One region of the Clavibacter sp. CT19 genome, then DNA from elsewhere that is predicted to be linked to it. Evidence: predicted binding sites of a transcription regulator. Region 1 holds the regulator's gene; the other holds the start of a gene.
What was found. Region 1 encodes LexA, which represses DNA repair genes until DNA is damaged. Its sites were predicted from a motif close to TCGAACANNTGTTCGA; they were not measured.
Positions count from the first base shown of each region.

Region 2: the regulator LexA is predicted to act here: its motif matches at 2,941-2,956, upstream of PED38_RS13115 (DUF6504 family protein).

Region 1 is NZ_JAQHYR010000007.1:189,767-204,429, reverse strand. It holds gene rplT (50S ribosomal protein L20) at 15-407, opposite strand; gene rpmI (50S ribosomal protein L35) at 455-649, opposite strand; gene infC (translation initiation factor IF-3) at 642-1,235, opposite strand; gene PED38_RS10450 (DUF1844 domain-containing protein) at 1,631-2,101, shown strand; gene PED38_RS10445 (SseB family protein) at 2,213-2,980, opposite strand; gene priA (bifunctional 1-(5-phosphoribosyl)-5-((5-phosphoribosylamino)methylideneamino)imidazole-4-carboxamide isomerase/phosphoribosylanthranilate isomerase PriA) at 2,980-3,726, opposite strand; gene hisH (imidazole glycerol phosphate synthase subunit HisH) at 3,791-4,432, opposite strand; gene hisB (imidazoleglycerol-phosphate dehydratase HisB) at 4,429-5,037, opposite strand; gene PED38_RS10425 (hypothetical protein) at 5,147-5,551, opposite strand; gene lexA (transcriptional repressor LexA) at 5,913-6,593, shown strand; gene hflX (GTPase HflX) at 6,667-8,229, opposite strand; gene PED38_RS10410 (class I SAM-dependent methyltransferase) at 8,271-8,885, shown strand; gene dapF (diaminopimelate epimerase) at 8,937-9,815, opposite strand; gene miaA (tRNA (adenosine(37)-N6)-dimethylallyltransferase MiaA) at 9,825-10,748, opposite strand; gene miaB (tRNA (N6-isopentenyl adenosine(37)-C2)-methylthiotransferase MiaB) at 10,745-12,325, opposite strand; gene PED38_RS10390 (RecX family transcriptional regulator) at 12,375-13,424, opposite strand; gene recA (recombinase RecA) at 13,546-14,631, opposite strand.
Region 2 is NZ_JAQHYR010000010.1:114,624-129,286, forward strand. It holds gene PED38_RS13100 (SOS response-associated peptidase) at 1-676, shown strand, start outside; gene PED38_RS13105 (App1 family protein) at 716-1,813, shown strand; gene PED38_RS13110 (aldo/keto reductase) at 1,878-2,744, opposite strand; gene PED38_RS13115 (DUF6504 family protein) at 2,997-3,323, shown strand; gene pnuC (nicotinamide riboside transporter PnuC) at 3,440-4,138, shown strand; gene PED38_RS13125 (LCP family protein) at 4,200-5,516, opposite strand; gene PED38_RS13130 (dienelactone hydrolase family protein) at 5,625-5,903, opposite strand; gene PED38_RS13135 (glucose-6-phosphate dehydrogenase) at 6,003-7,370, opposite strand; gene PED38_RS13140 (DNA polymerase III subunit alpha) at 7,483-10,923, shown strand; gene PED38_RS13145 (FUSC family protein) at 10,976-12,016, shown strand; gene PED38_RS13150 (alpha/beta hydrolase) at 12,013-12,966, shown strand; gene PED38_RS13155 (YceI family protein) at 13,100-13,666, opposite strand; gene PED38_RS13160 (NAD(P)H-quinone oxidoreductase) at 13,855-14,663, shown strand, end outside.

The sequences.
Region 1 (14,663 bases):
TGGGGCGGGATGCGCTACGCGTTCGCCGCGACCTTGGGGGCCGAGGTGTTCGCGGGCAGGGCGGCCTTGGCCGTCTGCACGAGCGAGGCGAAGGTCGCGGGCTCGTGGACCGCGAGGTCCGCGAGGATGCGACGGTCGACCTGGACGCCGGCGAGCGAGAGGCCCTGGATGAGGCGGTTGTACGTCAGGCCGTTCGCACGGGCGGCGGCGTTGATGCGCTGGATCCAGAGGCGGCGGAACTCGCCCTTCTTGGCGCGGCGGTCGCGGTACGCGTAGACGAGGGAGTGGGTGACCTGCTCCTTGGCCTTGCGGTACAGGCGCGAGCGCTGGCCGCGGTAACCGGCGGCGCGCTCGAGGATGACCCGACGCTTCTTGTGGGCGTTGACGGCCCTCTTGACTCTTGCCATTTCAGTTGTTCCTATTCGAGTTCAGGTGTCGCGGGCGACGAGGGGGTCTAGCGACCGAGGAGCTTCTTGGCGACCTTCATGTCGGCCTTGGCCAGGGGCTGGTCCTGGTTGAGTCGCGCCTTGCGCTTGGAGGACTTGACCTCGAGGTTGTGGCGCATGCCGGCCTGCTGCTTCATGATCTTGCCGCTGCCGGTGACCTTGAAACGCTTCTTGGCACCCGAGTGGGTCTTCTGCTTAGGCATTGTTCTCTTCTCTCGCTTCTCGTGCGCTCGCCTTGTTGGCGTCGCGCTTCGCGTTGGCCTCGGCCTTGGCCTCGGACTTGTTCTTGTGCGGTCCGATGACCATGACCATGTTCCGGCCGTCGATCGTGGGGGTGGACTCGACGCTGCCGAACTCGGCGACGTCCTCCGCGAACATCTTGAGCAGGCGCACGCCCTGGTCGGGACGCGACTGCTCGCGGCCGCGGAACAGGATCATGGCCTTGACCTTGTCGCCGTCCTGGAGGAAGCCCTCGGCGCGCTTGCGCTTGGTCTCGTAGTCGTGCTTGTCGATCTTCAGGCGGAAGCGCACCTCCTTGAGGATGGTGTTCGCCTGGTTGCGGCGTGCTTCCTTGGCCTTCTGCGCGGCCTCGTACTTGAACTTGCCGTAGTCCATGATCTTCGCCACGGGGGGCTTGGAGTTGGGCGCGACCTCGACGAGGTCGAGGTCGGCTTCCTGCGCGAGACGCAGCGCGACGTCGATGGATACGACGCCGACCTGCTCGCCTGCTGGGCCAACGAGGCGAACCTCAGGAACTCGGATTCGATCGTTGGTACGGGGATCGCTGATGGACTGCTCCTATTCGTGTCTTCGGGTGGCCCGGCGGCGTGTGAGCCGCTCGGATTCGAGACGAGGAGAGTTCTTCACCAGGGTGCGACGGATGCGTCGTACTCGGCAACACGCCCTTCCCCGCAGATGCGGGGCTCCCGTCTGCGGGTTCCCCTGCGGGATCCGTTCGGACGGGGGAGCGAAATCGACCCGGTAACCTATGGAGGCGGTCAAGCGCGGGTGGGAGATCAATCCTCTTTCGAACCGGGACTGTGACAGCCCCGGAGCCGTCGATCAGCATAGCAGACACCGGGTCCGTCCCGGAAGGGCGGGGATCGACGCCGCGGCGGGTCACCGCACCGGGCCGCATCCGCTCCCCGCCGCCGCACCGCCCGCACCACCAGCGAAGGACAGACATGACCGACACCCCCCGTCCCGACTCCGCGCCGGACGCGCACGTGCACCGCTTCGAGGAGCCGGACGCCGCGGTCGACGCCGCAGGCCCGGCCGAGGGAGTCGAAGGCGCCGCGGGCGTCGCCGACGAGGACACGGCCGACTTCGTCGCCGACCAGTACGCCCGCGACATCGCCGAGGTCTCCGCCGTTGAGGTCATCACCACCACCGCCGTCCACCTCATGAGCGCCGCCGCCGTCAAGTGCGGGCTCGCCGACGACCCCGCGACGCAGACCGACCTCGCCGAGGCGCGGAAGCTGATCATCTCGCTGGCCGGCCTCGTCACCGCCGCCTCCCCCGAGCTCGGCGACCAGCACGCGCGCAGCCTCCGCGACGGCCTCCGCTCGCTGCAGCTCGCGTTCCGCGAGGCGTCGCCCTACCCCGACGCGATCGGCCAGGGCCCCGGCGAGAAGTACACCGGCCCCGTCTCCTGACGCACGACCCGCGCGGCGTGGCCCGCCCGGGACGCGGGTCCAGCGCACGCGCCGCCCACGAGGCCGAGGACGTCCGAGGCGCTGCCGCGGTCGGCGCTCCCGCGCACCCGGTCAGGCGGCCGAGGTGACGCGGAGCCCCATGCTGTCGACGCGGTCGGCGAGCACGGCGCTCCGCGACCACCGGTCCTGCACCCGCGCGAGGAGGTCGTCCAGCGCCGACCGGTCGAGACCGTCGACGAGCAACAGCGTGATGAGGAGCTCCGGGCCCTCGAGGCGGGCCCGCGGGTCCCCCGACGCCGTGCCGAGCGCCACGACGGCGGGCTCCTCCCGGACGCTCTCCTCGAGCTCCGCGACGACCTCCGGGTCCTCCGGGCTCGGGGTCCACGGCAGCGACCGCGCGACCGCCCAGACGGCGGGACGACGCAGCACGAACTCGGTGTCGGACATCGGGTCGAGGACGACGAGGTCCGTCTCCTCGCTCGCGGCGGCCAGCGCGACCCGCACGGCGTCCGTCGGCACGGGCCGGGCGGCCGGATTCCATCGGCCCATCGCGGCGACGGACGTGAACACCGGCATCACCGTGCGGCCGTCGGGCCCGGCGACCGTGATGATCGACAGCTCGGCGCTCTTGTCGGCCTTCAGGCCGGTCTCGCCCACCCCCTCCTCGCCGAGACGCGCCACCAGCGGGATGAGCAGGCGGGCGTCGCGGAGCGCGTCCACGACCGCGGCCGCCCCCACCTCGCCGCGTCCGTGCCGGGCGAGCGCATCCGCCAGGGCGGGAGGCGCGGATCCGTCGTCGCCCGGGAACGCGGTCGGCTCGAAGGAGCGGCCGGCCCAGGGCGTCCCGGCGGAGTCGGCGTGCGGCGTGGAGCCCGTCATCACTCCCCGGCGACGTCGAGCGCCTGGCCGAGCGTGAACGCGCCCGCGTAGAGCGCCTTGCCGACGATGGCGCCCTCGAGCCCGAGCGGCACGAGCTCACGCAGGGCGGCGATGTCGTCGAGGCTGGAGACCCCGCCGGACGCGACGACCGGGCGCTCGGTGCGCTCGAGCACGTCGCGCAGCAGCTGCAGGTTCGGCCCCTGGAGCGTGCCGTCCTTGGTCACGTCGGTGACGACGTAGCGCGCGCAGCCGGCCTCCTCGAGGCGCTCGAGCACCTCCCAGATGTCGCCGCCGTCCTGGGTCCAGCCGCGGGCCGAGAGGGTGCGGCCGCGAACGTCGAGCCCGACCGCGACGGCATCGCCGTGCTGCGCGATGACGCTGGCCGCCCACTCGGGGTTCTCGAGCGCCGCGGTGCCGAGGTTGATGCGCGTCGCGCCGCTCTCGAGCGCCACGTCGAGCGAGCGGTCGTCGCGGATCCCGCCCGACAGCTCGATCTGCACGCCGTCGATGGCGCGGATCACCCGGGAGATGACGGCGAGGTTGTCGCCGCGGCCGAACGCGGCGTCGAGGTCGACGAGGTGCAGCCACTCGGCGCCCTGCTCGGCCCAGTCGCGGGCCGCGTCGACGGGGTCGCCGTAGCCGGTCTCGGTGCCGGCCGCGCCCTGCGTGAGGCGCACGGCCTGGCCGCCGGCCACGTCGACGGCGGGCAGGAGGGTCAGGCGGGGCGTGCTGGTGAACTCGCTCATGGTCGCTCTCGTTCTGTCGTGCGGGCGGGCGGATGCCGTCGGCGACGGCGGGGCGTTCGGGCCGTCAGGCGGCGCGGAGGGTGCCGAGCCAGTTGGCGAGCAGCCGGATCCCGGCCTCGCCCGACTTCTCGGGGTGGAACTGGGTGGCGGACAGAGGGCCGTTCTCCACGGCGGCGACGAAGCGCTCGCCGTGCGTGGCCCACGTGACGCGCGGCGCCGGCAGCGGAGGAAGCGCGTCGATGCCCCAGGTGCGCGCGGCGTAGGAGTGCACGAAGTAGAAGCGCTCCTCCTCGAGCCCGGCGAACAGCGACGATCCCGACGGGGCGTCGACCGTGTTCCAGCCCATGTGCGGCAGGACGTCCGACTCGAGGCGGTCCACCGTGCCCGGCCACTCCCCCAGCCCGGCGACGTCGACGTCGCGCTCCACGCCCCGGTCGAACATGACCTGCATGCCGACGCAGATCCCGAGCACGGGTCGCCCGCCGGCGAGGCGGCGGTCCACGACGCGGTCGCCGCCGGCCGCCCGGAGCGATGTCATGACCGCGGAGAACGCGCCCACCCCGGGGACCAGGAGCCCGTCGGCCTCGTGGGCCCGTCTCGGGTCGCCCGTGAGCTCGACGTCGGCTCCCGCCAGCTCGAGCGCCTTGACGGCGGAGTGGACGTTGCCGCTTCCGTAGTCGAGGACGACGACGGAGGGCCGCGTCACAGCGCGCCCTTGGTGGACGGGATCCCGGACACCCGCGGGTCGAGCTCCTTCGCCTGGCGGAACGCGCGGGCGAAGGACTTGAACTCGGCTTCGGCGATGTGGTGCGGGTCGCGTCCCCCGAGCACGGTGACGTGCACGGTGAGGCCCGCGTGGAAGGTGATGGCCTCGAAGACGTGACGGACCATGGATCCGGTGAAGTGGCCGCCGATGAGGTGCATCTCGAACCCGGCGGGCTCGCCGGAGTGCACGAGGAACGGGCGACCGGAGATGTCGACGACGGACTGCACGAGCGCCTCGTCGAGCGGCACGAGCGCGTCGCCGAAGCGCGCGATGCCGGCCTTGTCGCCGAGCGCCTGGCGGATGGCCTGGCCGAGGACGATGCCCACGTCCTCCACCGTGTGGTGCACGTCGATGTGCGTGTCGCCCGTGGCGGTGACCTTCAGGTCGGTGAGCGAGTGCTTCGCGAAGGCGGTGAGCATGTGGTCGTAGAACGGGACCGAGGTGCTGATCTCGGAGGCGCCGGTGCCGTCGAGGTCGAGCTCGAGCTCGATGCTGGACTCGCTGGTCTGCCGCGTGACGTGCGCGGTGCGCGCGAGGGTGCTCATGCCCTCCATGCTACCGAGCGGCTCCGACTCCCCCGCTCGCTCCCGGCCGCCACCGGGAGACGAGCGGGCCCCGCCTGCCGTCGCCCGCGTGCGGGGGCGCCAGGAGGGATCAGCGGGCGTACTGCGCCGGCACGGCGAGCTGCTGGCCCGCCGAGACGTCCGACGTGGGCAGCCGGTTGAGGTCGACCAGCGAGGCGATGACATCGCGCGGGTCGGAGGACGGCGCGATCTCCTCGGCGAGGTCCCAGAGGGACTGGCCGCTCGAGACGGTGACGTACTCGAGGGGCGCGGCCGCGGCGTCCTTCGACGCGACGGCGGCGCCGCCGTTGAGGGCCACGAGCCCGACGCCCAGCGCCAGGGGCATGGCGACGAGCGCCGTGAGGACGACGCGGCCTCGACGGGTGATGCGCAGGCGCGTGCGCGGCGCGACGGCGGCCTCCGCGACGGCGATGGATGCGGGTGCGGGTGCGGGTGCGGGTGCGCTGACAGTGGCGGCGGGGGCTGCGGTGTTCATGGTGACCTCTCGTGCGAGACGGTGGGGCGTCGATGCGACGCGCCCGGCGGTGCAGTGCGGTACGGCATGCGATGCGGGTCCGGCAGCTCGCACCCGGCTCTCGGCCGGGAGAGCCGGATGCGAAGCTGTGTTCCGAACATACATTCGAAGACGGCGCTCCGCAAGCCCCCATCGCCCCGATCGTGCATCGTCGGCCGCGACACGCTCGAACAGGTGTTTGTACGAGGTGCCCCGGGTGGATACAGTTTCGAGTGCCTGGTCTCCATTCCACCGGGCACCACCGACATCGCCCTCGCGAGGGCGTCGCCCCGCCGGGTCGACGCGCCGCGGAGGGCGTCGGCGACGAGAGGCGGGCCGTGGCATGACGGACGAGCGAGCGGCGGGCGGCGGCGCGACGAGGCGCCGCAAGAGCCTCAGCGACAAGCAGATCTCGATCCTGGAGTTCATCCAGCGCACCATCGCCGGCCAGGGCTACCCGCCGAGCATGCGCGAGATCGGCGACGCCGTGGGCCTCGCCTCGCTCTCCAGCGTCACCCACCAGCTCAACCAGCTGGAGCTCTCCGGCTACCTCCGGCGCGACCCGAACCGGCCCCGCGCCCTCGAGGTGCTCATCGACCTCCCCGGCAGCGGCGCCGCCGAGAGCGGCGAGCCGTCGACGCCCGTGGGCGACGCGGCCATGGTGCCCATGGTCGGGCGCATCGCGGCCGGCATCCCCATCACCGCCGAGCAGATGGTCGAGGAGGTCTTCCCCCTCCCCCGTCAGCTCGTGGGCAAGGGCGACCTCTTCATGCTGCGCGTCGTCGGCGACTCGATGATCGACGCGGCCATCTGCGACGGCGACTGGGTCGTCGTGCGCCAGCAGAAGACGGCCGAGAACGGGGACATCGTCGCGGCGATGCTCGACGACGAGGCCACCGTCAAGGTGTTCCGCCAGCGCGACGGCCACACGTGGCTGCTGCCCCGCAACAGCGCCTTCGAGCCGATCCTCGGCGACTTCGCCGAGGTCGTCGGCAAGGTCGTGGCGGTCATGCGCTCCGTCTGACGCCCGCACGACGCACGAGAGCGGCCGGTCCCCGAGGGGATCGGCCGCTCTCGTGCGTGCGGGGAGTCGCGGATCAGGCGGTGGGCACCACCGCGTACCGGGCGACCTGCGCCTGCTGCTCCGCCGTGACGAGCGCGCGCACGCGCGTCCCGTCCTCGACGTAGGACGTCTCGAGCACCTTCGCGCCGTCGTGCAGCATCGCCACGACCTCGCCGTGCTCGAACGGCACCAGCAGGTCGACCTCGATGGTCGGCTGCGGCAGCAGCTCGGCGATGCGGCGACGCAGCTCCTCGACGCCCTCGCCCGTGCGGGCGGAGACGAACACGCCCTGCGGGGCGAGCCCGCGGAGGACGACGCGGTCCCCGTCCGACGCGAGGTCGCTCTTGTTGAACACCACGATCTCCGGGATGCCCGACGCGTCGACCTCGGCGATGACCTCGTGCACGGTGGCGAGCTGCGCGGCCGGATCCGGGTGCGACGCATCCACGACGTGCACGAGCACGTCGGAGTCCGCGAGCTCCTCCAGCGTCGAGCGGAAGGCCTCCACCAGCTGATGCGGCAGGTTGCGGACGAAGCCCACCGTGTCGGCCAGCGTGTACAGCTGCCCCTGGTCGGTCTCGGTCTTGCGGACCGTGGCGTCGAGGGTGGCGAACAACGCGTTCTCCACGAGCACGCCCGCCTTCGTCACCCGGTTCAGCAGCGACGACTTGCCGGCGTTCGTGTATCCCACGATGGCCACCGACGGCACGGCGTTGCGGTCGCGGTTGGCGCGCTTCGTGTCGCGCGCGGGCTTCATCCCGGCGATCTGCTTGCGCAGCTTCGCCATGCGCGTGTTGATGCGTCGGCGGTCGAGCTCGATCTTCGTCTCACCCGGACCGCGGGATCCCATGCCCGCGCCCGCGCCGCCGACCTGGCCGCCGGCCTGGCGCGACATCGAGTCACCCCAGCCGCGGAGGCGGGGAAGGAGGTACTGCAGCTGCGCGAGCTCGACCTGCGCCTTGCCCTCGCGGCTCTTGGCGTGCTGGCTGAAGATGTCGAGGATCACGGCGGTGCGGTCGATGACCTTGACCTTCACCACGTCCTCGAGCGCGCGCCGCTGGCTCGGGGCGAGCTCGGTGTCGGCGATGACGGTGTCGGCACCGACCGCGGCGACGAGCGCACGCAGCTCCTCGGCCTTGCCGCTGCCGAAGTAGGTGCTGGGGTCCGGGGTGGGCCGGCGCTGCAGCAGGCCGTCGAGGACCACGGCGCCCGCGGTCTCGGCGAGAGCCGCGAGCTCGCGCATGCTGTTCTCGGCGTCGTCGACGGAGCCCTGCGAGTACACGCCGATCAGCACGACGTTCTCGAGGCGCAGCTGCCGGTACTCGACCTCGGTGACGTCCTGGAGCTCGGTCGACAGGCCGGCGACGCGACGCAGCGCCTGGCGGTCCGCGCGCTCGGACTGGTCGCCGTCGAAGCCCTGCTCGGTGTCGGGGGCCGCGGACAGCGCCTGCGCACCGGATCCGCGGAAGAGGGCGTAGCCGGCGGACCGGTTCTCCGCCCGGGCGAGGACGCGCGCGACGACGTCGTCCCCGGCGGTGCTCTCGGTGGACGTCGTCGTCGGGTCCGCGGGCTGGTCGTGCTCGTCGTGCGTGATCATGTGCTCCCATCGTAGCGTCGGCGTCCGGTATCGTCCCGTTCATGGCCGACGCGCATTACTTCTCCTCGTCGCCGGCCGGCCCCCTGCGCACCCGCACCATCACGGTCGAGCTGGGCGGACGGACGGTCGACCTCGAGACCGCGGGCGGCGTCTTCAGCCCCGAGCACGTCGACCAGGGCACCCTGGTGCTGCTGCGCAACGTCCCGACGCCTCCGGCGGAGGGCCATCTGCTGGACGTGGGCTGCGGCTGGGGGCCGGTGGCGCTCGACCTGGCGATGCGGTCGCCGTCGGCCACGGTGTGGGCGGTCGACGTGAACGAGCGGGCGCTCGAGCTGACGCGGGCGAACGCCCGGTCCCTCGGTCTCGAGAACGTCAACGCGGTGCTGCCCGAGGATGTTCCCGCCGACCTCGCGTTCGCCACGGTGTGGTCGAACCCGCCCATCCGTGTGGGCAAGGAGGCCCTGCACGGGATCCTCACGCACTGGCTGCCTCGGCTCGCGGACGGCGCCGACGCGTGGCTGGTGGTGCAGCGGAACCTGGGATCCGACTCCCTGCAGCGCTGGCTGGTCGATGCTCTGCCCGCGGGGCTCGAGACCACGCGGGCCGCGTCGGACAAGGGCTTCCGCGTGCTGCGCGTCCACCGCGCCGACGACTAGGGCACGGGCCGGCTCTCCGCTCCGACGACGACGGCCGGGCCGCTGCGACGATCAGGCCAGCGCGACGACGCCGTCGAACACCAGCTCCGCGGGACCCGACAGGCCGACGTGCTCGCCGTCCTCCGCCGGGAACATGCGCACTCCGAGCACGCCGCCGGGGACCTGCACCCGCCACTGGTGCGGGGCCGCCGCGCCCGCCCAGTGCCGGGTCGCGAGGGCGGCGGCCACCGCGCCCGTGCCGCAGCTCAGCGTCTCGCCGCTGCCGCGCTCGTGCACGCGCATCGTGATGTGGCCGATGCCGTCGACGACGAGCGGATCCGCGGGGACGACCAGCTCGACGTTCACGCCGCCCGCGGGCTCCGGATCGAGCTGCGGGACGAAGCCCAGGTCGGCCTGCGCGAGCTCGTCCTCGCTGGAGAGCGCGACGACGACGTGCGGGTTCCCGACGTCGATGCCGAGGCCGGGGCGGGCCACCTGCAGGTCCTTGGCGCGCACCAGGGGCTCGCCGCCGGCGAGGGCCCAGCGTCCGAGGTCGACCTGGAAGCCGGATCCGCTGCGCTGCACCTCGCGCACGCCGGCGCGGGTGCCGATGGGGACGGTGCGGCCCGGCGGCAGCTCGATGAGGCCGTTCTCGATGAGGAAGAGCGTGAACACGCGGATGCCGTTGCCGCACATCTCCGCAGGGCTGCCGTCCGCGTTGCGGTAGTCCATGAACCACTCGGCGTCGGGGTCCTCCGCGAGGGCCGCCTGGCCCTCGGGGATCCGGCTCGACAGGACCGCGCGGATCGTGCCGTCGCCGCCGATGCCGAAGTGGCGGTCGCAGAGCGCCTGCACCTGCGTGTCGGTCAGCTGGATCTCGCCCGCGGGATCGGCGTACAGCACGAAGTCGTTGCCCGTGCCCTGTCCCTTGGTGAACTGCAGGTCTGCCATGCCGCCAGCCTACGGGCGCGTCACCGGGAGGGCGTCGAGGGCCTGCGCCAGGAGCTGGTCGTCGCGCGCATCGAGCCGCACCGCCTCGGTGTAGCGGCCGAACCAGGACACCTGTCGTCGGGCGTACCGGCGGGTCAGCGCGCGCGTCTCCTCGACGGCCTCCGCCTCCGTGATCTCGCCCGCGAGCTGCCGCGCCGCCTGCGCGTAGCCGATGGCCCGCGACGCGGTGACGCCGTCGGCGAGACCCGCGGGCAGCAGCCCGGCCACCTCGTCGACGAGGCCGGCGGCCCACATGCCCTCGACGCGCGCGTCGAGCCGCGGGACGAGCTCCTCGCGCGGGAGCGTGAGGGCCAGGATGCGCGCGGGGTGCCAGGCCTGCGGCTCGGCCGTCTCGCGCGCCGGCTGGGCACCGGAGATCTCGGCGACCTCCAGGGCCCGGACCAGCCGTCGGCCGTTGTGGGCGCCGATGCGCTGCGCGGCCGCGGGATCGACCTCGCGGAGCCGACGGTGCAGCATCCCCGGACCGGTCTCGACGAGATCGCGCTCGAGACGCTGCCGGATCTCCGGATCGGTGCCCGGGAAGTCGTAGTCGAACAGCACGGAGGAGACGTAGAGCCCCGAGCCCCCGACGAGGATGGGGACGGCTCCCCGCCCGAGGATCGCGCGCACCGCGGCGCGCGCGTCCTCCTGGTACGCCGCGACGGTGGCCTCGGCCGTCACGTCGAGGACGTCGAGGAGGTGGTGCGGGATGCCGCGGCGCTCCCCCTCCGGGAGCTTGGCGGTGCCGATGTCCATGCCGCGGTAGAGCTGCATGGCGTCCGCGTTCACGATCTCGGCCGCACTCCCCTCGGAGCGGATCCGCTCCGCGATGTCGAGCGAGAGCGCGGACTTGCCGGTGCCCGTGGCGCCGACGACCGCGATGATCGGGGTCACGCCCGGTGGCGCGGGTGCACGGAACCGCCGTCGCCCTGCGCCGCCACGCGGAGCGAGGGCAGGCCGAGCGAGACGCGGGGCGCCCCTCCGGCGCCGGGACCGGTCGTCGGCGCGGCCGGCACACCGCACGAGTCGGCCTGCGCGCGCTCGTATGCGTCGCCCGCACGCGTGCGGCGGATGCGCAGCGGCGCCTGGTCGACGGCATCGGCGATGAGGTGGAAGGGCGCGGCGCGGGTGATCTCCACGGTCACCGCGTCGCCGGGACGCGGCTCGCCGCTCCCCTCGGGCACGTCGAGGTGGACGAGACGCCCGTCCTGGGCACGGCCGGTGACGCGCCGCGTGTCGCCGTCCTTGCGCCCCTCGTGCGCGCTCACGAGCACCTCGACCGTGCGGCCGACCATGCGCTTGTTCTCCTCGTGGCTGATGCGCTCCTGCAGCGCGGTGAGCCGCGCGTAGCGCTCCTTCACCACGTCGGCCGGCACCTGCTCGTCCATCGTCGCCGCGGGGGTGCCCGGCCGGATCGAGTATTGGAAGGTGAATGCGGAGGAGAAGCGCGACGCCCCGACGACCCGCAGCGTCTCCTGGAAGTCCTCCTCGGTCTCGCCGGGGAAGCCGACGATGATGTCGGTAGTGATGGCGGCGTCCGGGATGCGCGTGCGCACCCGGTCGAGGATCCCGAGGAAGCGCTCCGACCGGTACGAGCGGCGCATGGCCTTGAGGACGCGGTCGGAGCCGGACTGGAGCGGCATGTGCAGCTGCGGCATGACGGCGGGCGTCTCGGCCATGGCGTCGATGACGTCGTCGGTGAAGGCGGCCGGATGCGGGCTGGTGAAGCGGATGCGCTCGAGCCCGTCGATGGCGCCGGCCGCGCGGAGCAGCTTGCCGAAGGCGTGTCGGTCGCCGAACTCGACCCCGTAGGAGTTCACGTTCTGGCCGAGCAGCGTGACCTCGACCGCCCCGTCGTCGACGAGCGCCTGGATCTCGGCGAGGATGTCGCCGGGACGCCTGTCCTTCTCCTTGCCGCGGAGCGCGGGCACGATGCAGAACGTGCAGGTGTTGTTGCAGCCCACGGAGATCGACACCCAGCCGCTCGCGATCTCGTCGCGCTTGGTGGGGAGCGTCGAGGGGAACGTCTCGAGGCTCTCGAGGATCTCGAGCTGCGCCTCCCCGTTGTGCCGCGCCCGTTCGAGCAGCGTGGGGAGCGCGCCCATGTTGTGGGTGCCGAACACGACGTCGACCCAGGGGGCCTTCTCGAGGACCGTCGCCCGGTCCTTCTGTGCGAGGCAGCCGCCGACGGCGATCTGCATGCCCTCGTGCCGGCGCTTCACGCTGGCGAGATGACCGAGGTTGCCGTAGAGCTTGTTGTCCGCGTTCTCGCGGACGGCGCACGTGTTGATGACCACGATGTCGGGCTCGGCGCCCTCTGCCGAGACGTAACCGGCCGCCTCGAGCGATCCCGTGAGCCGCTCGGAGTCGTGCACGTTCATCTGGCAGCCGTAGGTGCGGACCTCGTAGGTGCGGGGCCTGACGCCGTCGGTGGGACGGGACGCGCGGACGTGCTCGGCGACGGTGCTCATGATCGTCCAATCCTACGGCCGGGCATCCACCCCACCCGCTGCCGTCGCCTCAGCGGAAGCGCACGCGCGAGGATCCGCGTCGGGTGGCCAGCGCCGCCTTCGCCGCGTCGCGCACGACGCCTCCGCCGTACCCGCGGCGCATGAGGAACGACGTGAGCCGACGCTCCGCCGTCTCGTCGTCGTAGGAGGACAGCTGACCGACCCGCTTCATGGCGACCTCGGTGGCGCGGGCCAGCTCGTCGTCCGGCTGCTCCGCCATGGCCTCCTCGATGACGAGGGGGTCGAGCTTGCGGCGACGCATCTCCATCTCCACGGATCGGCGGCCGAGGCCCTTGCGATCGAGGTGGGTGTGGAGGATCTGCTCGGCCAGCGCGGCCTCGTCGATGTACTGCAGCGAGACGTAGCGGGCGAGCGTCTCCTCGACGATGTCGGGATCGATCTCCGCCCCTGCCAGCACCTCGTGGGCCTCCGCGAGCGACAGCCCGCGGCCGCGGAGGCGGTTGGCGAGCACGTTGTCCGCCCGCCGACGCTGGCGCTCGGGCGTGCGCTCCGCTACCCGCTCGTCCTCCGCCTCGGCTTCGCGACGCTCGTCCTCGACGCGATCCTCCTCCAGCCGGACCATGTCCCGACGGTAGGCCTCATCCTGCTCGGCCTTCTCCCGCGCACGGGCCGCCCGCTGCTCCTCGGCCCGCCACGCCGCCGGGGTCTCCTCGGGCGTCTCGACGGTCTCGGACTGCGCGCCCGGCGCCGGCTCCCGCGAGGGGCCGTCTGCCCCGCGCGCCGCCTGCGCCTCGGCCTCCGCCAGGACGCGTCGCGCCTCCGCGATGCGCTCCTGGGCCGCGAGAGCCCGCCCCGCCTCGGACGCGTCGACCGCCGCGCCGATCGTGACGACGCCGTCCACCTCGCTCACGGTCCGGCCACGTGCGGGGTGCGTGGGCTCCACGCGAGGAGCCGGCGCCTCGACGGCGGGCACCTCCGGCTCGACCCGCGGCCGTGTCGCGGCGCGCCGGGACCGACGGTCGGCGAGCGACGCGACGGGCGCGACCTCGTCGGCACCGGGACCGGTGCCCTGCTCGTTCTCGGAGGGGAATCTGACCATGGTGCGTCCGTCCTCGGGTGGCGCGCGCCCTCGCCTCGCGCGGGCGCGGCGGGTGGCGGGCCGATGTCGTGCAGGAGGGCGGGGCGCATCCGTGCGATGCGCCCCGCCGGGGTGCGCCGGGTCAGGCGCTCTTGCGGGCGGACGCCTTGGGCGCCACGGCGGCGACGGGCGCCGGTGCCGCGTCGGCCGCGGCCTCCACGGCGTTCGGGTCCTTCACGAGGCCGAGCTTGACCTTGATCTTCTGCTCGATCTCGGCGGCGATCTCCGGGTTGTTGAGGAGGTGCTTGCGCGAGTTCTCCTTGCCCTGGCCGAGCTGGTCGCCGTCGTAGGTGTACCAGGCGCCCGACTTGCGGACGATCTCGTGCTCGACGCCGAAGTCGATGAGGCTGCCCTCACGGGAGATGCCCGTGCCGTACAGGATGTCGAACTCCGCCTGCTTGAAGGGCGGCGCCATCTTGTTCTTCACGACCTTGACGCGGGTGCGGTTGCCGACCGCGTCCGTGCCGTCCTTCAGGGTCTCGATGCGGCGGATGTCGAGTCGCACCGACGCGTAGAACTTCAGCGCCTTGCCGCCCGCGGTGGTCTCGGGGCTGCCGAAGAACACGCCGATCTTCTCGCGGAGCTGGTTGATGAAGATCATGGTGGTCTGCGTCTGGTTGAGCCCACCGGTGAGCTTGCGGAGCGCCTGGGACATGAGCCGGGCCTGGAGACCGACGTGCGAGTCGCCCATCTCGCCCTCGATCTCGGCGCGCGGCACGAGCGCCGCCACGGAGTCGATGACGACGAGGTCGATGGACCCCGAGCGCACGAGCATGTCGGCGATCTCGAGGGCCTGCTCGCCCGTGTCGGGCTGGGAGACGAGGAGGGCGTCGATGTCGACGCCGAGCTTCTTGGCGTACTCCGGGTCGAGCGCGTGCTCCGCGTCGATGAAGGCCGCGATGCCGCCGGCGCGCTGGGCGTTGGCGATGGCGTGCAGGGTGAGCGTGGTCTTTCCCGAGGACTCCGGACCGTAGATCTCGACGATGCGGCCGCGCGGGAGCCCGCCGATGCCGAGCGCCACGTCCAGCGCGACGGAGCCGGTGGGGATGACGGCGACGGGCGCGCGCTCGTCGCTGCCCAGGCGCATGACCGAGCCCTTGCCGAACTGACGGTCGATCTGGGCGAGCGCGGTCTCGAGAGACTTCTCGCGATCTGCGGATGATGCCATGGGGTGCTCCTCGTGTCGAAGGTGGGTTGCCT
Region 2 (14,663 bases), on a different contig from region 1:
CGTCGACCACGCGGGCGACGCCGTGCCCGCACCCTCCTGGCGCATCCAGCCGGGCCAGCGCGTCGCCGTCCTGGTGGACACGCTCCCCCGCCGCGCCGAGGGCGACACGGAGGACCAGGTGCCCGTCCGCCGGCTCGAGTCCGCGCGCTGGGGCCTCGTCCCGGCCGGATCCCCGGGGCCGGACCAGGTCCCGCCGCTCGCCGAGGTCCCCGCCGAGTCCCTCGCCTCCCGGCCCGAGCTCCTGCCGGCGCTCGTCTCCCGGCGCGCGGCCGTCCCCGTCTCCGGCTACTACGAGCACCACGAGACCGACGACGGGCTCCGCACGCCCTACCTCGTCGGCGCGGGTGACGGCGTCGTGCTGCTCGCGGCGCTGTACGAGTGGTGGCGGGATCCGTCGCGCGCCGCCGACGACCCGGCCCGCTGGGTGCTGAGCTGCGCCGTCCTCACCCGGCCCGCGGCCGGCACGGTGGAGGCGCTGTCCGAGCGCATGCCCGTGGTGCTGTCCCCCGACGTCGTCGAGGAGTGGCTCGACCCCACGGCGGAGGGCTCGCCCGACCTGCTGCGCGCGGTGGCCGCGCAGGCCGAGGACGTCATCGAGGAGCTCGCGATGGACGAGGTCGGCCCCGGCGTCGACCAGGGCGCGCCGGACACCGCGGCGCTCGCCCGCCCGGTGTGATGGGCGTCCCGCTCCGCCCGGGTCTGCTTGACTGAGCGCGTGGCCCCCTCCTCGAAGAAGAAGAAGCACGCGACCCGCACGCTCCTCGAGTCCCCCGCCGCCGCACCCGTCCTGCACCGGGCGGCGCGCATGGAGGACCGCATCCACGAGATCCGCGAGGGCCGCGCCCGCAAGCGGGGCCTCCAGCCGACCGTCATCCCGTACGCGGGCTACGGATCCGTCCGGTGGGTGCGCGTGCTCTGCCGCGTCCTCCTCACCGACCCGAAGAGCAAGCGCGCGCTGGCCGGCGACAAGGTCGTCCGCGGCTGGCGGAGCTTCACCAGCGTGCCGCTCACCGACGTCGACGTGGTCGTCGAGATCGACGGCACCGAGCACCACGTGCGGGCCGACCGCGGCGGCGTCGTCGACACGGTCGTCGAGGCGGCGCTGCCGAGCGGGTGGCACACCATCCGCATCCGCTCCGAGGGGTCGGAGACCGTCGAGGCCCCGGTGTTCATCGTGGGCGACGACGTGCGCACCGGGATCCTCAGCGACGTCGACGACACCGTCATGGTCACCGCGCTCCCCCGGCCCTTCCTCGCCGCGTGGAACACGTTCGTGCTCGACGAGCACGCGCGGACCCCCACGCCCGGAATGGCCGTGCTCTACGAGCGCCTGCGCGTGCGGCATGCGGGCTCGCCCGTGCTGTACCTCTCGACCGGCGCCTGGAACGTGGCGCCGACGCTCACCCGCTTCCTGTCGCGGAACCTGTACCCGCCGGGCCCGATCCTCCTCACCGACTGGGGTCCCACGGTCGACCGCTGGTTCCGCAGCGGCATGGAGCACAAGCGGCTGAACCTCCAGCGGCTCGCCGAGGAGTTCCCGCGCGTCAAGTGGATCCTCGCGGGCGACGACGGCCAGCATGACGAGCTGCTCTACGGCGAGTTCGCGGAGCGGAACCCCGACAACGTGAAGGTCGTGCTCATCCGCCAGCTCAGCGCCGGCGAGGCCGTGCTGGCGGGCGGCCGCGCCAAGGCCGAGGAGCGGGCGCTCGACAGCAGCGTCCCGTGGGTCTACGCCCCGGACGGCGCGAGCCTCCTCGCCCAGCTCGACGACCTCGGCCTCGCCGACGACTCCGGCACCCGCATCGGCACCTAGTCCCCGCACCACGACGAGGGCCCCGCAGGAGATCTCCTGCGGGGCCCTCGCGTGTGCGGGTGGATCAGACGGCGTCGGTGAGCGCCTGGAACTCGTCGTCGGTGAGCTCGATGGCCGCCGCGGCGATGTTGTCCTCGACGTGCCCGACCGACTTGGTGCCGGGGATCGGCAGCATCACGGGCGAGCGGCGCAGGAGCCAGGCGAGCGCGAGCTGCGACGGGCTCGCGTCGTGCTGCTTCGCGAGGGCGTCGAGCGGGCCGCCGTCCTTCGCGAGCTCGCCGGTCGCCAGCGGGAACCACGGGATGAACGCGAGGCCCTCGGCCTCGGCGTACTCGAGCAGCGGCTCGGCGTCGCGCTTGGCGAGGTTGAAGAGGTTCTGCACGGAGACGATCTCGGCGATCTCCCGCGCCGCCTTCACATCGTCGACGGAGACCTCGGACAGGCCGATGTGGCGGATCTTGCCCTCGGACTGCAGCTCCTTGAGCACGCCGATCTGGTCCTCCAGCGGCACGGCCGGGTCGATGCGGTGCAGCTGGTACAGGTCGATGCGCTCGAGGCCGAGGTGGCGGAGGCTCAGCTCGGCCTGCTGGCGCAGGTACTCGGGGCGGCCGACAGGGCGCCAGTCGCCGGGGCCGGGGCGCGTGAGCCCGCCCTTGGTCGCGACGACGACGTCATCGGCGTACGGGTGGAGCGCCTCCTTGAGGAGCTCCTCGGCGACGAACGGGCCGTAGGAGTCGGCGGTGTCGAAGAACGTGACGCCGAGCTCGGCGGCGCGGCGGATGACGCGGACGGCCTCGGCCGGGTCCGCGGGGGCGCCCCAGACGCCCTCGCCGGTCAGCTGCATGGTGCCGTAGCCGAGACGGACGACGGGCAGGTCGCCGCCGATGGTGAACGTGCCGGATGCGCCGGCTGCGGTGGTGGTGTCGGTCATGTGGACCCTCCTCGGGTGTCGATGACGAGGGAGGCGTCTGCCGCCCTCGGGACCCTGGTGCCAACGCACGGGTCGCCGGATCCATGCCCGATGCGCGTGACGAGCACGAGACCCTCAGGCTCCGGTGGAGGGTGAGGCGGATCCGCCCGCTCCCCTCGTGGATGTCGGCGCGCGTTCCTACACTCGGACCAGACGTTCGAACACCCGTTCGAACGCACGAGGCGCGGCCGGCGCGACGACGGGAGGAGCGGCATGATGCGGATCGACGAGGACGTGGAGGTCGAGCTCTCGGGAGACGGCTCGCCGCTGCGGTTCACCTGGCGGGGCGTCGTGTACGGCGTCGTCAGCTCGCCCGAGCGGTGGATCGCGCGGGTCGACTGGTGGCAGCGCACGGGCCGCGCGCCCCGCGGCGCGAGCGGGCACCTGCTCGAGCTCCGGATGTGGCGCGTCGAGGCCGTGCCGCTCACCACGGGAGCGCGCCGGGTCGACGGGTCCTTCGACCTGAGCGTCGACGGGCGCGGCAGGTGGTCGCTCGTCACGGCGTCGGACGAGGAGCTCGACACGCGCCTGTTCGCCTGAGCGCGGCTGTGGGTGACGCGGGGAATAGCCGACGGCGTCCCGGCCTTGGACCCCTCGGCGCCGCGCACGGCGTCGGCACGCGGTCACCCGGATCGCGGCGCACGGAGGGACCCGGCATGGCGGCACTCGAGTGGCTGTTCGACGCGCAGCTCCGCATCGGCGACCAGGTCGTGCTCTGGCGCGAGATCGTCGGCAACCTGTTCGGCCTGGCCAGCGCGCTCGGCGGCATGCGCCGCAAGGTCTGGGCGTGGCCCGTCGGCATCGTCGGCAACGTCCTGCTCTTCACCGTCTTCCTCGGCGCCGTCTTCGGCACGCCGAACCCCGTGAACCTGCTCGGCCAGGCCGGGCGCCAGATCATGTTCATCGCCGTGTCGGTCTACGGCTGGCACCGCTGGCAGCAGGCCCGGCACGGCGGCGCGCCCGTCGTCCCGCGCTGGGCGTCCGGCCGCCAGCGCGCGCTGCTCGTGGTCGCGCTCGTCGGCGGCACCGCGCTCCTCACGCCGCTGTTCCGCGCGCTCGGCTCCTACGAGCCCGTGTGGGCCGACGCCTGGATCTTCGTCGGCTCGCTCCTCGCCACCTACGGCATGGCGAAGGGCTGGGTCGAGTTCTGGCTCATCTGGGTGGCGGTCGACCTCGTCGGCGTGCCTCTGCTCGTGGGCGCCGGGTACTACGCGTCCGCGTTCATGTACGTCTTCTACGGCGCCTTCACCCTCACGGGCTTCTTCGTGTGGATGCGCGCCCGCGGCACCGCGGCGCCCGCGGTCGAGACGGCGTTCCCGGATCCGCGCGTCGTCGAGGCGCCCGCCGACCGCTAGGTCGAGGTCGGCCCGGTCGGCGATTCCCCGGTCGGCGATCCCCCGGTCGGCGAGCCCGCGGTCAGCGACCCTGGCCGTTGGAGCAGGTGCTCTGCGCCGCCGTCTGCCCGGTGATGCTCGGGTCGAGCACCTCCGAGGTCGGGGTGGGCGGCGTCGTCGGCGACGCGCCCTCGGCGGGCGGCGCGCCTTCGGCAGGCGGCGCGGCCTCGGCAGGCGGCGCGGCCTCGGCGGGCGGCGTCGGGGTCCCCGCGCCCGGCACGCTGCTGCCCGGCACGCTGCCGGCATCGTCGCTCGGAGCCGGCTGGCCGAGCGAGAAGTCCGCGTCGGAGGCGAGCAGGCTCACGAGCTGCGCGGCCGCCGCCTCGTCCGGCTGCACGCGGCCGTTGGCGAGGACCGCGCCCGGGTACTGGAGGAACACGACGTCGTCGAGCGGGATGTCCTTGAAGGTCAGCGCCACAGACACGAGGGTGTCGAGGTCGGCGAGCGACGTCGACAGCTGCATGTTGTCGACCACGGCGCGCGCGATGCCGTAGAGCTTCGCCGGGTTCGTGAGCGTGTCCGCGCTCTTGATCGTGCGGACGAGCGCGCTGAGGAAGACCTGCTGGTTGCCGATGCGCGAGATGTCGCTGCCGTCGCCCACGCCGTAGCGCGTGCGGAGGAACTGCACCGCGTCCTTGCCCTGGAGGGTGTGCGGGCCCGGATCGAGCGCGAGGTCGGTCTTCCTGTCGTAGATCCCGTTCGCCACGCAGACCTCGACGCCGCCGACCGCGTTGGACATCTCCACCACGCCGTTGAACTGCACGACCCCGCCGTACGGGATGTCGAGTCCCGTGAGGCCCTCGACCATCCGCACGGTGCACTCGAAGCCGCCGCGCGTCAGCGACTCGTTGAGCTGGGCGCGCGCGCTGGCCGGGTACTTCGTGCCGTCCGGTCCCTCGCAGGCGGGGATGGGGACGAGCATGTCGCGGGGGAAGGAGATGACCGTCGCGCGGCTGCTGTCCTCGCTGATGTGCAGGAGCATCGTCACGTCGTTGAGCGAGGCCGTGCCGACGTCCTTCGCGGCGCCGTAGCCGTCGCCCTGGCCGGCGCGGCTGTCGCTGCCGACGATGAGGATGTTCGCGCCGCCGTCGATGCCGCCGAGGGAGGGCGGGAGGGCCTGGCCGCCGGAGATGTCGACCTGGTTCGCGGAGACGGTGCGGGAGAGGTCCCAGGCGGCGATGCCCACGACCGAGACCGTGCTCACGAGGGCGACCACCGCCGTCACCGCCACGCCCTTCATCACCGTGCGACCGGCGCTCGGGGCGCGGAGCCGACCGTGGCGGGCGATGCCGCGGACGCGGGCCCGATCGGCGCGGGTGCTCTGGGGGGCGTGCTGCATGGATGGATCTCTCGTCGCCGGGTGGGGAGCGCCGGGCTCGGGCACCCGGATCATCCACAGGCTAGCCGAGCCCGGTGGAGAGTCCCATCGGCACGCGGGCCGGATGCGCTATGCGCCCGCGCGCTCCCCGCCGCGCAGGTGCGCGTCGAGGAACGCGTCGATCCGGCGCCGGGCGTGCGCGGCCGAGGCGGGCTCCGGGCCCATGCCGAGCGCGCGCGGCACGGGGCGGAGGATCCGCGGGCCCGGCTCCGCGTCGTCGAGGAACGCGTGCCCGGCGTCCGGGTGCTCGCGCACGTCGTGGTCGATCCCGTGCGCGACGAGGGCGGCGGCGAGCCGGTCGGCGGATCCCGCCAGCTGCCGGTCGCGTCCGCCGTAGCTCGCGACGATCGGGCACGCCGAAGGCCCCGTGCACCACCACGACCGCGGGCCAGGGGCCCTCGCCGTCGGGGACCGCCAGCACGCCGTGCAGGCCGGGCGAGGCGCCGGTCAGCGCCAGGCGGTCGGGCCCGTGGAGCCCGCGCGGTACTCGGCCATGGGCACGCGGTCGCCCTTCCAGGCGCGCATGACGGGCGCGACGATGCGCCAGCACCGCTCGGCCACGTCGCCGCGGACGGACAGCCGCGGGTCCCCCGCGAGGATCCCGTCGAGCACCTCGCCGTAGGGCGTGAGCTCGGGCTGCGCGAACTCGGCCCGGAACGTGGACTGCGTGAGGGTGAAGGGCTCGCCCGTGCCGTCCATCGTGACCTCGAGCGAGATGCCGTCGGGCTTCAGGTCGATGATGAGGCGGTCGGGCCGGGCCGGGCCGTGGAGCCCGCGCGGCAGGTGCGCCACGGGCTTGAAGGTGACGATGATGCGCTTCGACGCCTCCTTGAGGGCCTTGCCCGAGCGGAGGCGGAAGGGGACGCCGGCCCAGCGCGCGTTGGCGACGCCGAAGGTGACCTCGGCGAGCGTCTCCGTCTCGTTGGCCGGATCCACCCCCTCCTCCTTGGCGTAGGCGGGGATGCGGGTGCCGTCGATGGTGGCGCCCGTGTAGCGGGCACGGCGGCTGTGCGCGACGGGGTCGTTGCCCCACACCTCGGTGGCGCGGAGCACGGAGGCGATGTTCGAGCGCAGGTCGTCCGGGTCGATGCTCGCCGGCGGCTCCATGGCGAAGACCGCGAGCACCTGCAGCAGGTGGCTCTGGATCATGTCGACCAGCGCGCCCGACTTGTCGTAGTAGGCCGCCCGGCCCTCGAGCGCGAGCGTCTCGTCGTAGAGGATCTCGACCTTCTCGATGTCCTTCGCGCTCCACACCGACTCGAAGAAGCGGTTGGCGAAGCGCAGCGACACGAGGTTGAGCACCGTGGAGAGGCCGAGGAAGTGGTCGGTGCGGTGGATGCGGTCCTCCGGCACGAGCTTCAGCAGCTGCCGGTTGAGCTGGGCTGCCGTGCGGCTGTTCGACCCGAAGGGCTTCTCGAGCGCCAGCGTGGTGCCCTCCGGCAGGTCGAGCTGCTCGAGCTTCTCGCACACGGCGATGGAGATGGCCGGCGGCAGCGCGAAGTAGAGGGCCGGCGCGCCCTCGCATGCGTCGAGGATGCGCTTCAGGTCGTCGAGGTCCGTGGGGTCGGCCTGGATGTACTTCGTGGACGAGACGATGCCCGCCGCGCGACGCCCCTTCGCGTCCACCGAGTCGAACGCGGCCTTCACGGTCTTCCGCCACTCGTCCGCCCCGCGCTCGCTCCGGCCGGTGCCGATGAGCTGGATCCGACGCCCCCTGTCGCTCGCCACGAGGCTGCCGAGACCCGGCAGGAGGAGGCGTTCCGTGAGGTCGCCGCTGGCGCCGAGGATGACGAGGGTGGAGGGTTCGCTGGTCATCCTCCGAGACTACGGGTCGCGGCCGCGCGGGAGCCGACCTACACTGGGCGAGTCGAACATCCGTTCGAACCTCGTGCCCGGGAGGGCGCGGCAGATCCGTCGGGAGGCGCGCGTGAGCTTCACCCACCTGCACGTCGCGTCCGCCTTCTCCGCCCACTTCGGCACCACGGCGCCCGAGGCGCTGGTCGACCAGGTCGCGTCCCGGGGCGCGTCGGCCGCGGCCATCACCGACCGCGACGGGCTCTACGGCGCCGTCCGCCACATCCGCCGCGCGATCGCCGCGGGCGTCTCCCCCGTCGTCGGCGCGGAGCTCGGTCTCACGGGCGAGCACCCGGGCCGGATCACGGTGCTCGCGCACGGCGGCACGCACGGCCAGGGATGGGCGGCGCTCAGCCGGCTCATCAGCGCGAGCCACGGGCGGGGCACGGCGCGCAGCACGGCCCGCAGCGCCCAGGCGGGCATCTCCCGCACCCGGCCGCCCGGGTTCCTCCTCGGCGAGGACGGGCCGGTCGGCACCGTCCTGCTCGGGCTCGACTCGGACGTGGGCCGCGCGGTCGCGGCGGGCGACCACGCGCTCGCCTCCCGGCACCTCACGGAGTGGGCGCGGCTCCTGCCGGGCGCGATCGCCGTCGAGGTGGTCTGCCACTACACCGAGCCCGGCGAGGCCGCGAGCCTCCGCCACGCCGCCCGGATGCTGGAGCTCGCGGACGCGCACCGCGTCCCGGCCGTGCTCACCAACGCGGTCCGCTATCTCGAGCCCGACGACGCGCTCACGGGCGACGTGCTCGACTCCGCCGGCACGCTCCGGCCGCTCGGCTCGTTCCGGCCGCAGCCCAACGGCCAGGCGTGGCTGAAGACCCCGGAGGAGATGCAGGGGATCGCGCGCGAGATCGCCGGCGCCTCCTCCCTCGACCGCCGCGCCGGCGAGGCCCTGCTGCGCGCCACCGAGGAGCTCGCCGACCGCTGCCGCCTGGATCCGGACGCCGACCTCGCCTGGCGGAAGCCGAAGCTGCCGGAGAAGGAGGTCATCGGGGTCACGGGCGACCCGGACGAGGCGCTCTGGCGGAAGGCCGAGGCCGGCGTCACCGAGCGGTTCGGCCACGTCGACGAGGCCATGCGGCAGCGCGTGCTCGCCCGCATGCGCACCGAGCTGCAGACCATCACGGGCTTCGGCTTCGCCACCTACTTCCTCACGGTCGCCGACGTGTGCTCGCTCATGCGGGACATGGGCGTGCGCAACCAGGCGCGCGGATCCGGCGCGGGCAGCCTGGTCAACTACCTCCTGCGCATCTCCAACGTCGACCCGCTCGAGCACGACCTGCTCTTCGAGCGCTTCCTCGGCAAGGTGCGCTCGACGCTGCCCGACATCGACATCGACGTGGAGTCCGCGCGGCGGCACGAGGTGTACCACCGGGTGTTCGAGCGGTACGGCAGCAACCGGGTCACGCTGCTGTCGATGCAGAACACCTACCGGGCCCGGGGCGCCGCGCGCGACGCGGGGCTCGCGCTCGACCTCGACGAGCAGCAGATCGACTTCATCGCGAAGAACATCTGGCGCTTCAACGCGCGCGAGTTCCGGGCGGTGCTCGAGACGAAGCCCGAGCTGAAGCCCATCGCCGACCTCGTGCGGGACGACCCGAGCATCGACCTGCTGGTCGACCTCACGGAGCGGCTCGACCGGCTCCCCCGGCACATCTCGATGCACCCGTGCGGCGTGATCCTCGGCGACTCCGACCTGCTGAGCACCACCCCGGTGCAGCCGAGCGGCATGGGCCTGCCCATGAGCCAGTTCGACAAGGACGACATCGACGACATGGGGCTGCTCAAGCTCGACATCCTCGGCGTGCGGATGCAGAGCACCATGGCGTACGCGCTGGACGAGATCCACCGCATCCACGGCACGCGGTCGGCGGTCGCGGGCGGCATCCCGGTGGACGCGCGCTACGTGCACCGCGACGGCCGCATCGAGCTCGACGAGATCCCGCACGACGACGAGGAGACGTTCGCCGCCATCCGCACCACGCACACGCTCGGCATGTTCCAGATCGAGTCGCCCGGCCAGCGCGAGCTCATCGGCAAGATGCAGCCCGACGTCTACGAGGACCTCATCGCCGACATCTCGCTGTTCCGGCCGGGGCCCATGAAGGGCAACATGGTGGCGCCGTTCCTCGACACGAAGCACGGCATCACCCGGCCCGACTACCTGCATCCGCGGTTCGCGCCGTTCCTCGCGCCCACCTTCGGCGTCGTCATCTACCACGAGCAGGTCATCCGGATCTTCGCCGACTGCATGCAGGTCTCCCTCGCGGAGGCCGACGAGCTGCGCCGCAACATGGAGCGGCAGGACACCGTCGTCGAGCAGGCGTTCCGGGAGCGCACGACCACGCACGTCGACGGCCGCACGGGCCGCCGCCCGTTCTCCGACGCCGACGTCGAGCGCATCTGGAAGGCGCTGAAGGGCTTCGGCTCGTTCGGGTTCTGCAAGGCGCACGGCGCGGCGTTCGCGCTGCCCACCTGGCAGAGCGCGTGGCTGAAGACGCACTACCCGGCGGAGTTCCTCGCGGGGATCCTCACGCACGACCCCGGCATGTACCCGAAGCGCCTGCTGCTCACCGAGGCACGGCGGATGGGCGTGCCCGTGCTGCCGCTCGACGTGAACCGGTCCACGGACGCCTACCGGGTGGAGCGCGTGGAGGGCGAGGCGACCACGGGGCGCACGCGCATCGGCGAGCTGGGCATCCGGCTGTCGCTGCAGGACGTGCACGGCATGAGCGAGGCGGAGACGGCGCGCATCGTCGCCGGGCAGCCCTTCGACTCCATCTCCGACTTCTACGCGAAGGCCCAGCCGTCGCGCGCGCTGCTGGAGCGGCTCGCCGCGGTGGGCGCGCTCGACCCGCTCGCCGCGTCCGCCGACGACGCCGGCGGCACCGCCGCCGGCGCCCGGGGTCCGGCGTCGCGCGGCGACGTCATGGCGTACGTGCGGCGGCTCACGGCGCGGGCGGCCCGGCCCGCGGATCCGGCCGGCCAGCTGCCGCTCTTCGTCGACGACCGCGACCTCATCCCGCGCGGCTCGCCCGACCCCGACGGCCGGGCGCGGGTCGCCGCCGAGCTCGACATCCTGCAGATGGAGGTCACCGAGCACGTGCTCGAGAGCTACCGCCCGATGCTCGACGAGCTCGGCGTCATCCCGGCGAGCCAGCTGCTGGAGGTGCGCAGCGGCTCGGAGGTGGTGGTGGCGGGGATCCGCATCGCCACGCAGACGCCGCCCATGCGCAGCGGCAAGCGCGTGGTCTTCATCAGCCTCGACGACGGCTCGGGCTGCTCCGACTCCACCTTCTTCGACGAGGCGCAGCAGAAGGCGGGGCCCATGCTCTTCGGCACGCGGCTGCTCGTCATCCGCGGGCGCACCCGGCGCACGGGCGAGCGGGGCGTCTCCATCCAGGCGGAGGACGCGTGGGACCTGAAGGAGATGTGGGCGCGCTGGCAGGACGCGCGGCGGCAGGGCGGCGCGGGCGGCGCCGACGGGATGGACGACGCGGCCCAGGTCGCCTGAGCGGGTCGGCCCGCGGGATGATGGGGTACCCGAGATCCGCCGGAGGCCGCACGTGCGCATCACCACGACCGTCCGCACCACCACGCGGATCCCGTTCGTCCAGGTGGTCAAGACGAGCGTGGCCGCGATCATCGCCTGGTTCGTGTGCATCGCCCTGCTCCCGGCGCAGCTGCCCATCTTCGCGACCATCGCCGCGCTGCTCGTGGTGCAGCCGAGCATCAACCAGACCTTCGGCAAGGCGGTCGAGCGCAGCCTGGGCGTGATCACCGGGGTGCTGCTCGCGCTCGTCCTCGGCCTGGCCCTCGGCACGTCGAGCGGGGTGGTGCTCCTCGCGGTCGTCGTCGCCGTGCTGGTGGGCTGGGTGTTCCGCCTGACGCCGGGGTCGAGCACGCAGATCCCCATCAGCGCGATGCTCGTGCTCGCCATCGGGCAGCTCTCGCCCGTGTACGCGGTCGACCGCATCGTGGAGACGATCCTCGGCGCGGCGATCGGCGTGGTCGTCAACATCGCGATCGCCCCGCCCGTGCTGCACGAGGCGAGCCGCCGCGCGGTCATCGGCCTCGCGGGCGACTGCGCCGCCGCGCTCGACCGGCTGGCCGGCGCGCTGGCCGAGCCCGTCGACCGCGAGGAGCTGGACCGCATGCTCGTGCGCGCCCGCGAGCTCCGGCCGCGGCACACGAAGGCGGTCGCCGAGGTCGACCGCGGCCTCGAGAGCCTCACGCTGAACCCGCTCCGCCGTCGGCACCGCGCGCTGCTGGAGGCCGACCGGGAGCTGCTCGCGACCCTCACCGTGCTCGTCAATCGCGTGGTCGGCATGACGCGCGCGGTGCACGACCGCTACGACGCGTCGCTCGCGGAGGAGCCCGTGGTGCGCGGCATCGCGACCGAGCTGACGCGCGCCGCCCACGACGTGCGGCTGCTCGCCGAGCACGCGCTGCCGGGAGGCGGAGCCGCGGACGCCGCGCACGAGGAGCCGGCGCTCACGGCGCCGCTCGTGGTGCTGCAGCCGAACGAGGAGCACTGGATACTCATCGGCTCGCTGCTGGAGGACATCCGCCGCATCCGCTCCGAGATCATCGGCGGCGCGGAGTGACGCGGCCGCTGCCCGGCTACAGCCCGCTCGAGCTCGACCCGGATCCGCGCGCGGCCGGCCTCGTCCGCGGCACGACGCCCACGCCGCTCGGGGTCGTGCGGCACCACCACGTGGCACGCCGCGGATCCGACACCGCGACCGTCCTGCTGCACGGCGCCGCCGGGTCGTGGACCACGTGGACGCCGCTCCTGCGCACCGCGCGGGACGCCGGCGTCCCGTTCGCGGACGTGGTCGCGATCGACCTGCCCGGCTGGGGCGGCTCCGCGCTCGACGCCGCCGACGTCGACGCGACCGTCGACGCCATCGCCGACGCCGTGACCCGGGTGGTCGACGGGCTCGGCTACGCGCGCTGGCGGCTGGTCGGCCACTCGATGGGCGGCTTCATCGCGCTGCACCTCGCGGCGCGCGACCCGGCCCGCGCCGTGTCGGTCGCGCTCGTCTCCCCCACCACGTACTCGGTCATCCGGAGCGTGGCGCATCCCGTCCGGGCCTTCCACGTCATCCCGGGCTTCACGATGATGCTCGGGATCATGCGCACCATGCGCCGCCTCGGCCGCCCGGGCACGGCGCTCATCCGCGGGGTCGGCCGCATCCGGCTGATGCGCGCCATCGCCCTCCCGCTCTTCGCGCACGGCTGGCGCGTGCGCCGCTCGATCGTCGACGCCATCGCCACCGAGGCGCGCCCACGCGCCTTCTCCCTCGCCGCGGAGGTGACGCGCGGCTACGACGCCGACGGGCTGTGGGCGCGCATCGCGTGCCCGGTGGTCGCGGTGCGCGGGGACGACGACGTGTTCGTCTCCCGGGACGACCTCGACCTGCTGGCGCGCGTGGTCCCCGACCTCCGCTCGGCGGTCATCCCGGACGCCGGCCACTTCGCGCACGTCGAGCGCCCGGCGGAGACGCTGCGGGCCCTTGGGCTCGCGGCGGCGCGCGCCGCCGGTCCCGCCTGACCCCGCGGGCCTGCGCTGTCCGGATCCGCCGGGATGCCGCCCCGCGACACGACGGCGCCCCCTGTCCGCGCGGGACAGGGGGCGCCGGATCCGCCGTAGCGGAGCGGGCCGGGACGGTGCCCGGCCGGGATCGCTAGGCCGCGGGGGTCGCGAGGACCGCCTGGATGTCGAGCGTGATGGTGACCTTGTCGCCCAGCAGCACGCCGCCGGTCTCGAGGGCCGCGTTGTAGGTGAGGCCGAAGTCCTCGCGGTTCACGACCGCGGTGGCCGTCGCGCCGAACTTGGTGTTGCCGTAGGCGTCCTTGCCGAAGCCGCCGAACTCGACGTCGAACGTGACGGGCTTGGTGACGCCGCGCATCGTGAACTCGCCGTCGATCTTCGCGTCGCCGTCGGCCTCGACGCGCACCGCGGTCGAGACGAAGTCGATGGTGGGGTGGTTCTCGGCGTCGAAGAAGTCGTTCGTGCGGAGGTGCTGGTCGCGGTTCGGCTCGTTGGTGTCGATCGAGACGATGGTCGCGTGGGCCTTCACGGAGCTCTGCTCGGGCGTGGCGCCGGTGACGATCTCGGCGTCGAAGTCCTTGAACGTGCCCTTGACCTTGCTGATCATGATGTGGCGGATGCTGAACCCGACCGAGCTGTGCGTCTTGTCGATGGTCCAGGTGCCGGCGATGTATCCGGGGACGGTGGTGGTGTCGCTCATGTGCGTGCCTCTCGTGCGGGGTCATGGGGTGAGGGCCGACGGCCTCGAAGGTATGCAAGCGCATGGATCTCGCATCCATTCCCGATTCCATTTGCGAGTTCATGCACTTCCCGCGGCGGGTCCGCGCCGGGCCCACCGGGCGCCTCGCCGTGGCGGTCCCGTGCCGGGCGCGGGCGTACCGTGGCGGGATGCGCGCGATCACCTTCCCCTCCCCCGGCGGCCCCGACGTCCTCTCCCTCACCGAGCTCCCGGATCCGGTCGCCGGACCCGGCGAGGTGCTCATCCGGGTGGCGGCGGCGGGCGTCAACCGCGCCGATCTCAGCCAGCGCGAGGGCGCCTACCCGCCGCCCGCCGGCGCGCCGACGCACCTCGGGCTCGAGGTGTCGGGCACGGTCGAGGCGGTCGGCGAGGGCGCGACGCGCTGGAGCGTCGGCGACCGCGTCTGCGCGCTGCTCGCGGGCGGCGGCTACGCGGAGCTCGTCGCGGTCGACGAGCGGCACGTCCTCCCGGTCCCCGCGGGGCTCGACCTCGTCGCGGCCGCGGGGTTGCCCGAGGTGGTCGCCACCGTGTGGTCGAACGTCGTGCTCGACGCCCGGCTCCAGCCCGGGGAGACGCTCCTCGTGCACGGCGGGTCCAGCGGCATCGGCACCATGGCGATCCAGCTCGCGACGCGCCTCGGTGCGCGCGTGGCCGTCACGGCCGGCAGCCCCGCCAAGCTCGAGGCGTGCCGGGCGCTCGGCGCCGAGATCCTCATCGACTACCGGCAGCAAGACTTCGTGGAGGCGCTCCGCGAGGCGACGGGCGGCCGCGGCGCCGACGTGATCCTCGACGCCATCGCCGGCGACTACATCGACCGCGACATCCGCGCGCTCGCCCGCGACGGCCGGATCATGGTCATCGGCGCGCAGAGCGGCGCGCCCACGAGCATCGCCATCGGGCAGCTCATGGCGAGGCGCGGACGGATCTGGGGCACGACGCTCCGGGCGCGCGACGCCGA